2 regions of the Streptomyces sp. NPDC012769 genome follow, and region 2 is predicted to be linked to the other one. Evidence: riboswitches for the same ligand, from Rfam matches in the RefSeq annotation. Region 2 holds a riboswitch; the other holds the start of a gene.
What was found. A riboswitch is a leader RNA that binds a small molecule or an ion and turns the genes downstream of it on or off. The one in region 2 is predicted to bind glycine.
Positions count from the first base shown of each region.

Region 1 (5,458 bases), on a different contig from region 2:
GTTCATGTAGTAGTGCAGGACGGCGGGGATGATGCCGGCCGCGCCGTTCGTCGGGGCGGTGACCACGCGGCCGCCCGCCGCGTTCTCCTCGTTCACGGCCATCGCGTAGAGGGTGATCCACTCCATCGCGTGCGCGGCCGGGTCGCCCTCGGAGCGCAGCTTGCGGGCCGAGGTCGCGGCGCGGCGGCGGACCTTGAGGCCGCCGGGCAGGATGCCCTCGCGGGACATGCCGCGCGAGACACAGGCCTGCATGACCCGCCAGATCTCCAGCAGGCCCTCGCGGATCTCCGTCTCGGTGCGCCAGGCCTTCTCGTTCTCCAGCATCAGCGAGGAGATCGACAGACCGGTCTCCTTGGTGAGGCGGAGCAGCTCGTCACCGGTGCGGAACGGGTACGTCAGGACGGTGTCGTCCGGGATGATCGGGTTCTCGCCCGCGACCGCGTCCTCGTCCACGACGAAGCCGCCGCCGACCGAGTAGTACGTCTTCTCCAGGACCGGGGCGCCCGCGGCGTCGTACGCGAAGATCGTCATGCCGTTGGCGTGGTACGGCAGCGCCTTGCGCCGGTGCAGGATCAGGTCGTCGTCGAAGGAGAAGGGGATCTCGTGCGCCCCGAGCAGGTTGATCCGGCCGCTCTGCTTGATCCGCTCGAACTCGTCGTCGGCGCTCTCCACGTCCACCGTGCGCGGTGAGTGGCCCTCCAGGCCGAGCAGGACCGCCTTCGGCGTGCCGTGGCCGTGGCCGGTGGCGCCCAGGGAGCCGTACAGCTCCGCCCGTATCGACGCGGTGTGGGCCAGCAGGCCCTCGTTCTTCAGGCGGCGGGCGAACATGCGGGCCGCGCGCATCGGGCCCACCGTGTGGGAGCTCGACGGACCGATGCCGATCGAGAACAGGTCGAAGACCGAGATGGCCACGGGGGACTCCTTGTGGGGGCGACGCCGTTGTCTGCCGGGGTGGTGCAGAACGAGCAGGAAATGCGAGCAGGGCGGTAAAGGGGGTGGGGCACCGCGCTCACTGTCCAGTGTGCGCGGTGCCCCGGAGCTTTCGTACCAACGGCCGAGGACCGGCCGCAGAACAAAAGGGTACGAAATTACTTCAGGCCGGGGTACAGCGGGTGCTTCTCGGCCAGAGCGGTCACCCGGGCACCCAGGGCCGCGGCGTCGAAGCCGGGCTTCAGGGTCTCGGCGATGATGTCGGCGACCTCGCGGAAGTCCTCGGCCTGGAAGCCGCGGGTGGCGAGGGCCGGCGTGCCGATGCGCAGACCGGAGGTGACCATCGGCGGGCGCGGGTCGTTCGGAACGGCGTTCCGGTTGACCGTGATGCCGACCTCGTGGAGACGGTCCTCGGCCTGCTGGCCGTCCAGCTCGCTGTCGCGCAGGTCGACCAGGAGCAGGTGCACGTCGGTGCCGCCGGACAGCACGGAGACGCCGTGCTCCCTGACGTCGTCCTGGACCAGGCGCTCGGCGATGATCCGGGCGCCGTCCAGGGTGCGCTGCTGGCGCTCCTTGAACTCCTCCGAGGCCGCGACCTTGAAGGAGACGGCCTTGGCCGCGATCACGTGCTCCAGCGGGCCGCCCTGGAAGCCGGGGAAGACCGAGGAGTTCAGCTTCTTCGCGAACTCCTTCTTCGCCAGGATGATGCCGCCGCGCGGGCCGCCGAGCGTCTTGTGCGTGGTGGAGGTCACCACGTCCGCGTACTCGACCGGGTTCGGGTGCAGACCGGCGGCGACCAGGCCGGCGAAGTGGGCCATGTCGACCCACAGGTAGGCCTCGACCTCGTCGGCGATCCGGCGGAACTCGGCGAAGTCCAGCTGACGCGGGTAGGCGGACCAGCCCGCGATGATCACCTTGGGGCGGTGCTCCTTGGCGAGGCGCTCGACCTCGGCCATGTCGACCAGACCGGCCTCGTCCACGTGGTAGGCGACCACGTTGAACTGCTTGCCGGAGAAGTTCAGGCGCATGCCGTGGGTGAGGTGGCCGCCGTGGGCCAGGTCCAGGCCGAGGATCGTGTCGCCCGGCTGGGCGATCGCGAAGAGGGCGGCCTGGTTGGCGGAGGCGCCGGAGTGGGGCTGCACGTTGGCGTACTCGGCGCCGAACAGCTCCTTGATCCGGTCGATCGCGATCTGCTCGGCCACGTCGACGTGCTCGCAGCCGCCGTAGTAGCGGCGGCCCGGGTAGCCCTCGGCGTACTTGTTGGTGAGGACCGAGCCCTGGGCCTCCATGACCGCGACCGGAGCGAAGTTCTCCGAGGCGATCATCTCGAGGGTGGACTGCTGGCGGCGGAGCTCGGCGTCGACGGCGGCGGCGACGTCCGGGTCCAGCTCGTGGAGAGGGGTGTTCAGAAGCGACATGTTTCGATCCCTGGGGGGTCTCGGTTAGCCGGCGGTGAAGGCGGTGTACTCGTCGGCGCTGAGCAGGTCCTCCGGCTCGTCCGCGATGCGCACCTTGAACAGCCAGCCACCCTCGAACGGGGCGGAGTTCACCAGCGAGGGGTCGTCGACGACGTCCTGGTTGGCCTCGACGATCTCGCCGGTCACCGGGGCGTACAGGTCGCTGACGGACTTCGTGGACTCCAGCTCGCCACAGGACTCGCCGGCGGTGACCGTGTCACCGACGGCGGGGAGCTGGACGAAGACGACGTCGCCGAGCGCGTTCGCCGCGTGCTCGGTGATGCCGACCGTGGCGACGCCGTCCTCGACGGCCGACAGCCACTCGTGCTCCTTGCTGTAGCGAAGCTGCTGGGGGTTGCTCATGACCTGATTCTCCTGGATCGGGGGAGTGCTGATGAACGTGGGTCTTGCGGGGTGAGATGCAGAATGAGACGAATCGACGAGGGAAACGTCACTTCTGGCCTATCCCTGTCAGTCGCCTGTCACTTCTGACGCTTGTAGAACGGCAGCGCCACGACCTCGTACGGCTCGTGGGTGCCCCGGATGTCCACGCCGACGCCCTCGGTGCCGGGCGCGGCGAAGGCCGCGTCCACGTAGGCCATGGCGATCGGCTTGCCCAGGGTCGGGGACGGCGCGCCGGAGGTGATCTCGCCGATCACCTCGCCGTTCGCCACGACGGACATGCCGGCGCGCGGGACCCGGCGGCCCTCGGCGATCAGGCCGACCAGCTTGCGCGGCGGGGCGGTCTCGGCGCGCTCGGCGGCCTTCTCGAGCGCCTCGCGGCCGACGAAGCGGCCCTCGTTGGTGGTCTTCTCGAACTTCACGACCCGGCCCAGGCCCGCGTCGAAGGGGGTGAGCGCGGTGGTCAGCTCGTGGCCGTACAGCGGCATGCCCGCCTCCAGGCGGAGCGTGTCACGGCAGGACAGGCCGCAGGGGATCAGGCCGACTCCCGCGCCCGCCTCGGTCAGCGCCTTCCACACGCCCTCGGCGTGCTCCGGCTTCAGGAACAGCTCGAAGCCGTCCTCGCCGGTGTAGCCGGTCCGGGCGATCAGCGCGGGCACGCCGGCGACCGTGCCGGGCAGGCCCGCGTAGTACTTCAGACCGTCCAGATCGGCGTCGGTGAGGGACTTCAGGATGCCGGGGGACTCCGGGCCCTGCACGGCGATCAGCGCGTACGCGTCACGGTCGTCGCGGACCTCGGCGTCGAAGCCCTCGGAGCGCTCGGTGAGGGCGTCCAGGACCACCTGGGCGTTGGAGGCGTTGGCGACGACCATGTACTCCGTCTCGCCCAGGCGGTAGACGATCAGGTCGTCGAGGATCCCGCCGTCCTCCCGGCAGATCATCGTGTAGCGGGCCCGGCCGTTGCCCACCGTCGAGATGTTGCCGACCAGCGCGTAGTCCAGGAGGTCCACGGCCTGCGGGCCGGTGACGGTGATCTCGCCCATGTGGGAGAGGTCGAAGAGGCCCGCCCGGGTCCGTACGGCGTTGTGCTCGTCGCGCTCGCTGCCGTAGCGCAGCGGCATGTCCCAGCCGGCGAAGTCGGTCATGGTCGCGCCCAGCGAACGATGCAGGGCATCGAGGGCGGTCAGACGGGGGGCAGTGCTCATGGGGTGGCTCCCGGGTCCCAGGCGTGCGGGGCACGACGTGCATGACGGTGAGGACGATCCTCCCCATCTGTCATGGAACCTGAGAGGTTCACCGAGGGCATCCCCGGCTTGCACCTTGGGTGGGGCCGCGACAGGTGCGGCCCGCTTTTCAGATCTGCCTCATCCACGCGGTACGGGGCCTGAGAGATTCAAGGGAGGTTCTTGCTCCTTCGGCGCCCGGACGCACGGCGCGACTGCGCCTGGCGAACCGGGACTCTCCCGCGCGGATTCGAGCGGCCGATATGTGGTTGTGCGCGCTCGTGCGAGCGCGTGGCGCGCTCATCATTGCACGGCGGGTCCGCCGGGCAAATCGCTTGTGTCCCATTACCGTTTCTTTACACTTCGTGGGCAGGGTCCCGGCAGGCCCGACAGGGGGAGCAGACGATGACCATCCAGCGCACCGGCGCCTACGCGACGAACACGGGCATACCGGTCCAGCGGGCGGCCGCACGCGCCCGCGCCCGCGACCGGGTCAGGAGCCGGCGCCGGGCCCGGCTGCTGCGCGACCTGCGCGAGCGCGGCGGCCGCAGCCCCCGGGTGCTGACCTTCGCCGCCGGTGACGTCGTCGTGGTCTCCGGGCTGCCCGGAGCCGGCAAGTCCACGCTCATGGACCGGGCCGCCGAGGGCCGCGCCATCGACTCCCAGCACACCCGCGAGCGCTGGGAGGCCCGGCTGCCCCGCTTCCTGCCGTACGCCCTCTGGCGCCCCCTCGCCCGCCTCGCGCACTACGCGGGCCTCCGCCGCGCCCTGCGCTCCGGCGCCGGGGTGATCGTCCACGACTGCGGCACCCAGTCCTGGGTGCGCGGCTGGCTCGCTCGCGAGGCCGGGCGGCGCGGCGCCGCCCTGCACCTGATCCTGCTGGACGTGGACCCCGACACCGCCCGCGCAGGCCAGCGGGCCCGCGGCCGCGGCGTCTCCGGCTACGCCTTCGCCCGGCACCGCCGCGCCGTCGGCCGCCTGGTCCGCACCGCCGAGAGCGGCACCCTGCCGCCCGGCTGCGCCTCGGTCACCCTGCTCGACCGGGACGCCGCCGACGCCCTGCGCAGGATCGGATTCCGCGACACGGCGAGTCACGACGTGGCGTGAACCACTCCCGCCCTCCCGGCGTCCTTCTGGGTCACAGGGGCGGCGTGCCGCCATTAAGGTGCGTATGGCCTGTCCGGCGGATCAGGCCGACCGCAGCAGGTGCCGGAAGGGCCGGAAGGGGACGACGAGAACCGTGGACGTGACGTGGCCGGGCAATGAGCTCGAGGAAGTACTGGCCGCCTCGCTCGGCAACCCCGCCGCCGGAGGCCGGCTCGTCGAGGTCCTCGGCCGCAGCCCCGTCTGGGTGCCCCTGCCCAACGGCGGCGGCCCCGACAGCCCCGACCTCGACCTGCCCACCCTGGAGATCGGCGGCTTTGCCTACGTACCCGTCTTCAGCTC
Region 1 covers NZ_JBIBCP010000004.1:574,168-579,625, forward strand. Annotated here, with positions in the region: gene ACFY7C_RS23840 (L-serine ammonia-lyase) at 1-912, opposite strand, end outside; gene glyA (serine hydroxymethyltransferase) at 1,089-2,348, opposite strand; gene gcvH (glycine cleavage system protein GcvH) at 2,373-2,750, opposite strand; gene gcvT (glycine cleavage system aminomethyltransferase GcvT) at 2,870-3,994, opposite strand; glycine riboswitch at 4,153-4,265, opposite strand; gene ACFY7C_RS23860 (AAA family ATPase) at 4,418-5,119, shown strand; gene ACFY7C_RS23865 (enhanced serine sensitivity protein SseB) at 5,253-5,458, shown strand, end outside.
Region 1: another riboswitch for glycine. It lies ahead of gcvT (glycine cleavage system aminomethyltransferase GcvT); the one in region 2 lies ahead of gcvP (aminomethyl-transferring glycine dehydrogenase).

Region 2 (5,458 bases):
CAGCACGGACAGCTCGTCGCGGTACTGCTCGATCTTGGCCCGCAGGTCCTCGACGTCGACCTCGCCGTCGTCGGCGGTCTTGACGACGACGACCTTCATGCCGGCCATCACGGCGGAGGCGGCGTTGGTGCCGTGCGCGGAGGACGGGATGAGGCAGACGGTGCGCTGGTCGTCACCATTGGCCCGGTGGTACGCGCGGACCGCGAGCAGACCGGCGAGCTCGCCCTGGGAGCCGGCGTTCGGCTGGAGGGAGACCTTGTCGTAGCCGGTGACCTCGGCCAGGCGCTCCTCCAGCTCGGTGATGAGCGTGAGGTAGCCCTGCGCCTGCTCGACCGGCGCGAACGGGTGGATCTGACCGAACTCGGGCCAGGTCACCGGCTCCATCTCGGTGGTCGCGTTCAGCTTCATCGTGCACGAGCCGAGCGGGATCATGCCGCGGTCGAGCGCGTAGTCGCGGTCGGCCAGCTTGCGCAGGTAGCGCAGCATCGAGGTCTCGGAGCGGTGCGCGTGGAAGACCGGGTGGGTCAGGTACGTGTCGGTGCGCAGCGCGTCGACGGGCAGCGCGTCCTCGGTGACCGCGTCCAGGGCCTCGATGTCGGCGGTGACGCCGAAGGCGGTCCAGACGGCGGCGACCTGGGTGCGGGTGGTGGTCTCGTCGCAGGAGACCGAGACGTGGTCGGCGTCGACGCGGTACAAGTTCACACCGCCCTCGCGGGCGGCGGCGACGACGGCGTCGGCGCGGCCCGGGACACGGGCGGTGAGGGTGTCGAAGAAGGCGCCCTGGGTGAGCTCCACGCCTCCGGCGCGCAGACCGGCGGCGAGGATCGCGGCGTAGCGGTGGGTGCGCTGCGCGATCTGCTTCAGGCCGTCCGGGCCGTGGTAGACGGCGTACATGCCGGCCATGACGGCGAGGAGCACCTGCGCTGTACAGATGTTGCTGGTGGCCTTCTCGCGACGGATGTGCTGCTCGCGGGTCTGCAGGGCCAGGCGGTAGGCCTTGTTGCCGTCGGCGTCGACGGAGACTCCGACGAGGCGGCCGGGCAGGGAGCGGGCGTGCTTGTCCTGGACGGCCATGTAGCCGGCGTGCGGGCCGCCGAAGCCCATCGGGACACCGAAGCGCTGGGTGGTGCCGACCGCGATGTCCGCGCCCAGCGAGCCGGGCGAGGCGAGCAGGGTGAGCGCGAGCAGGTCGGCGGCGACGGTGACGATCGCGCCGAGCTCGTGGGCCTGGTCGATGACCGGCTTGATGTCGCGGATCGCACCGGAGGCGCCCGGGTACTGGATGAGCACGCCGAAGACACCGCGCTCGGCGACCTCGGCCGGGATGCCGGCGGACAGGTCGGCGACGACGACCTCGACACCGGTCGGCTCGGCGCGGGTCTCGATGACGGCGATGGTCTGCGGCAGGGCGTCGGCGTCGATGAGGAAGACACCGTTCTTGACCTTGCCGACCCGGCGGGACAGCGCCATGGCCTCGGCGGCGGCGGTGCTCTCGTCGAGCAGCGAGGCGCCGGAGGTGGGCAGGCCGGTCAGGTCGGCGACCACGGTCTGGAAGTTGAGCAGCGCCTCCAGGCGGCCCTGCGAGATCTCCGGCTGGTACGGGGTGTAGGCGGTGTACCAGGCCGGGTTCTCCATCACGTTGCGGAGGATCACCGGCGGGGTGAAGGTGCCGTAGTAGCCGAGGCCGATCATCGGCGCCAGGACCTGGTTGCGGTCGGCCAGGGCGCGCAGCTCGGCCAGGACCTCGGCCTCGGTGCGGGCGGCCGGCAGGCCCAGGGCCTCGGCGTTCTTGATGACGTCCGGAACGGCCGCGGCGGTGAGCTCGTCCAGGGAGCCGTAACCGACCTGGGCGAGCATCTTGGCCCGCGCCTCGGCGTCGGGTCCGATGTGCCGCTGCTCGAAGGGGATGCCCTGCTCGAGCTCGGCGAGCGGGGTGCGGTTGGCGGTCATGTGCGGGGGCCTCCTGGTCGTCACGACCTGCGAGGGGCACCACGGCGCGGGTGCCCGGACGGCCTCCCCCTCTGTCATCCAAACCTGAGAGCTTCACCGGCCCGCCTGACGGAGGACCGGCTTTCACCGTCGGTGAGAGCGGATGCCGTCGACGCCCGCCCTGCTTTCCAGAGTGACCTCGTCCGCGCGGTACAGGGGCCTGAGAGATTCCGGGGAGGATTTGCTCCTTCGGCGCCTCCGAAAGGATTCTCCGGAGGACTCTCCCGCGCGGGGTCGACAGCCACAGCCAGCCTACCAGCGCCGTTCCGTCTCCCATCGCTCAAGTGGCCGACATCCCAGATGTGCACTTTCGTAGGGGTGTAGCGCAGTTGCGACCCGTTGGAGGGACCGTGCAGACCGATATCGATCCGCGCAGCCTGATCGGCCGCAAGGCCTACGACCGGAACGGGCACAAGATCGGCACCGTCGACGAGGTGTACCTGGACGACGCCACCGGAGTCCCCGAATGGGCCGCCGTCCGCACCGGCCTCTTCAGCCGCGACGCCTTCGTCCCCCTGGAGCCGAGCGAGCTGGTGGGCGAGGCCCTCCACATCCCGTACGAGCGCTCCCTCATCAAGGACGCCCCCGACTTCGGCGTCGGCCGTCACCTCTCGCCCGAACAGGAACTCCAGCTCTACCGCCACTACAGCCTCGCACTGCCTCCCGCGCCCCAGGACACCCCGGACCGCGACTTCGGCCGTCTGGCGGGCCAGGAGGAGGCCTGACGGCCGCCGGACCGGCACCGGGCGACCGGGCCACCGGCCGCGCGGGTGCCTGACGGCCGCCGGACCGGCACCGGGCGACCGGGCCACCGGCCGCGCGGGCCGCCGCCGGGGCCGTGAGGTCAGGCCGCCGCTCCCGTAGCCCCTCCCGGGACCAGCGGCAACGGGTCCGCGGGCTCGAGCTCCGGGTCGTCGACCGGAAACGTCCGCACCCGACCGGGCGCCGAGCCCGGCTCCTCGAAACGGACGGTGACCCGCCCGACGCCGCTGCCCTGCACCCACCCGTGCCCGTGGACGGCGTGCCGCACGTCGTGCCCGGCGGCCCAGCGCCGCTCCGCGGTCTCCGTGGCCGTCGCGGGCGCGGCCGGCACCGCGGCGGCCACCGCCTCGGAAGCCGTCGCCGGATCCCGCGACTCCCCCGGCTCCCCCGCCTCCCGCGCCGCCTGGGCCAGCTCCGCCTGCTCCGCCTCGGCCTGCGCGAACAGGTCCTCCTGCGTGTAGTCGGCGAGGCCGCTGACCCCGACCCCCAGCAGCCGCACGCCACCGGTGGTGTCCACCAGGTCGAGCAGCCGCGCCGCCGCCTCCTTCACCACCACCGGATCGTCCGTCGGCCCGCGCAGCGTCTCCGACCGCGTCAGCGTCGAGAAGTCGTACCGCCGCACCTTCAGGACGATCGTCCGCCCCGAGTGGCCCGACCCCCGCAGCCGCGCCACACACCGCTCCGCGAGCCGCTCGACCTCCAGCCGGATCCGCAGCCGGTCGTGCAGGTCCACGTCGAAGGTGTCCTCCACCGAGACCGACTTGGCGTCCCGCTCGGCCACCACCGGCCGGTCGTCGTGCCCGAGGGCCATCCGGTACAGCGAGCCGCCGTGCGCCCGCCCCAGCAGCCGTACGAGCTCGTCCTCGCCCGCCTCCACCACATCGGCGACCGTGATGATCCCGGCCCGCCGCAGGTGCTCCCCGGTCGCCGGACCGATGCCGGGGATGATCCGCACCGATCGCGGCCCGAGCAGCTCGCGCTCCGTGCCCGGCTCGATCAGCACGAGACCGTCCGGCTTGGCCTCCTCCGAGGCGATCTTCGCGAGCATCTTGGAGCCGGCCAGCCCCACCGAGCCGGTCAGACCGGTCGTGGCCAGGATGTCGCGACGCAGCCGCTCCCCCGCCGCCCGCGCTCCCGCGCTGTCCTCGGCCACTCCCCCGGCCTCCAGGTCGACGAACGCCTCGTCGAGGCTGAGCGGCTCCACGAGCGGCGACAGCCGCCCGAGCAGCTCCATCACCTGCCCGCTGATCGCCCGGTAGAAGGCGAAGCGCGGCACCAGATACGCCGCGTTCGGGGCGAGCCTGCGCGCCTGCGCCATCGGCATCGCCGAGTGGACCCCGAAGCGCCGCGCCTCGTACGAGGCGGTGGCGACCACCCCGCGCGGCCCGAGCCCGCCCACCACCACGGGCTTTCCGCGCAGGCTCGGCTTCGACGCCTGCTCCGCGGCGGCGAAGAAGGCATCCATGTCGAGATGCAGGATCGTGGGCGCGGCTCTCACGGTTCCGATGCTGCCCTACGCCACTGACAATCGGCCCGCACGCGCGTACGGGCCGCTCCGATCCGGGCCGGGGCCCGGAAGGTCAGACGGCCCGGTCCCGGCGCCGGCGCGCCAGCTCGTCGGCCGGGTTGTGCCCGATCAGCGTCTCGCCGGTGTCCACACGCTCGCCGTGCAGCTGTGACAGCGCCGCCTCGACGTCCCGCCACACCACTCCGACGGCGATGCCGAAGACGCCCTGCCCGCCCTGGAGCAGGTCGACGACCTCGTCCGGCGAGGAGCACTCGTAGACGGTCGCGCCGTCGCTCATGAGCGTCATCCGCTCCAGATCGCGAAAGCCCCGGGCCCGCAGGTGCTGCACCGCCGCCCGGATGTTCTGCAGGGCGACCCCGGTGTCGAGGAAACGCTTGACGATCTTGAGGACGACGACGTCACGAAAGCTGTAGAGCCGCTGGGTCCCGGAGCCGTACGCGGGCCGCACGCTCGGCTCGACGAGACCGGTGCGCGCCCAGTAGTCCAACTGGCGGTAGGTGATGCCGGCCGCCGCACAGGCCGTGGGGCCGCGGTAACCGATGGCGTCAGAGCCCACGTCCGCGTCCGCGCCCTCGTCCGTGCCGAAGTCGCCCACGCTCCCGTGAAGCGGATACGGGCCCTTCTCCCCGGGGGCACGCCCCAGGAAGCCCCCTGCCGTACCGTCGCCGCTGCTCATCACGCCGACCCTCCGTCCTTGACCTGCCCACACGAAGGTAGGCAGTCACTCGGGGTGCGTCAACGATCGCCACACTCGGCACGCCGAGTGATAATCACCCTGAGAGTGGTTTCGCGTACCCCACTCCGGGGAAAGGCTACTCGAATGCTCCGAGGGCGCTCTCCGGCGACGACCTGACGGCCTACTGGTTGCCGGTCCCGAAGTCCTCCGGCGAGATCTGGTCGAGGAACTCGCGGAACTTCTCCACCTCGTCCTCCTGCTCGTCCGGAATCGCGATCCCCGCGTCGTCGAGCACACCGTCACTGCCGTAGATCGGCGTTCCCGTGCGCAGCGCCAGCGCTATCGCGTCGGACGGCCGGGCGCTCACCTCCACACCGCTGGCGAACACCAGCTCGGCATAGAAGACGCCGTCCCGCAGATCCGTGATGCGGACCTCGGTGAGCTCCTGCCCCACGGCCTCCAGGACGTCCTTGAAGAGGTCGTGCGTCAGCGGCCTGGCCGGG
Region 2 covers NZ_JBIBCP010000003.1:7,751-13,208, reverse strand. Annotated here, with positions in the region: gene gcvP (aminomethyl-transferring glycine dehydrogenase) at 1-1,950, opposite strand, end outside; glycine riboswitch at 2,128-2,226, opposite strand; gene ACFY7C_RS15400 (PRC-barrel domain-containing protein) at 2,340-2,714, shown strand; gene ACFY7C_RS15395 (DNA polymerase IV) at 2,834-4,249, opposite strand; gene ACFY7C_RS15390 (MerR family transcriptional regulator) at 4,332-4,955, opposite strand; gene ACFY7C_RS15385 (bifunctional nuclease family protein) at 5,137-5,458, opposite strand, start outside.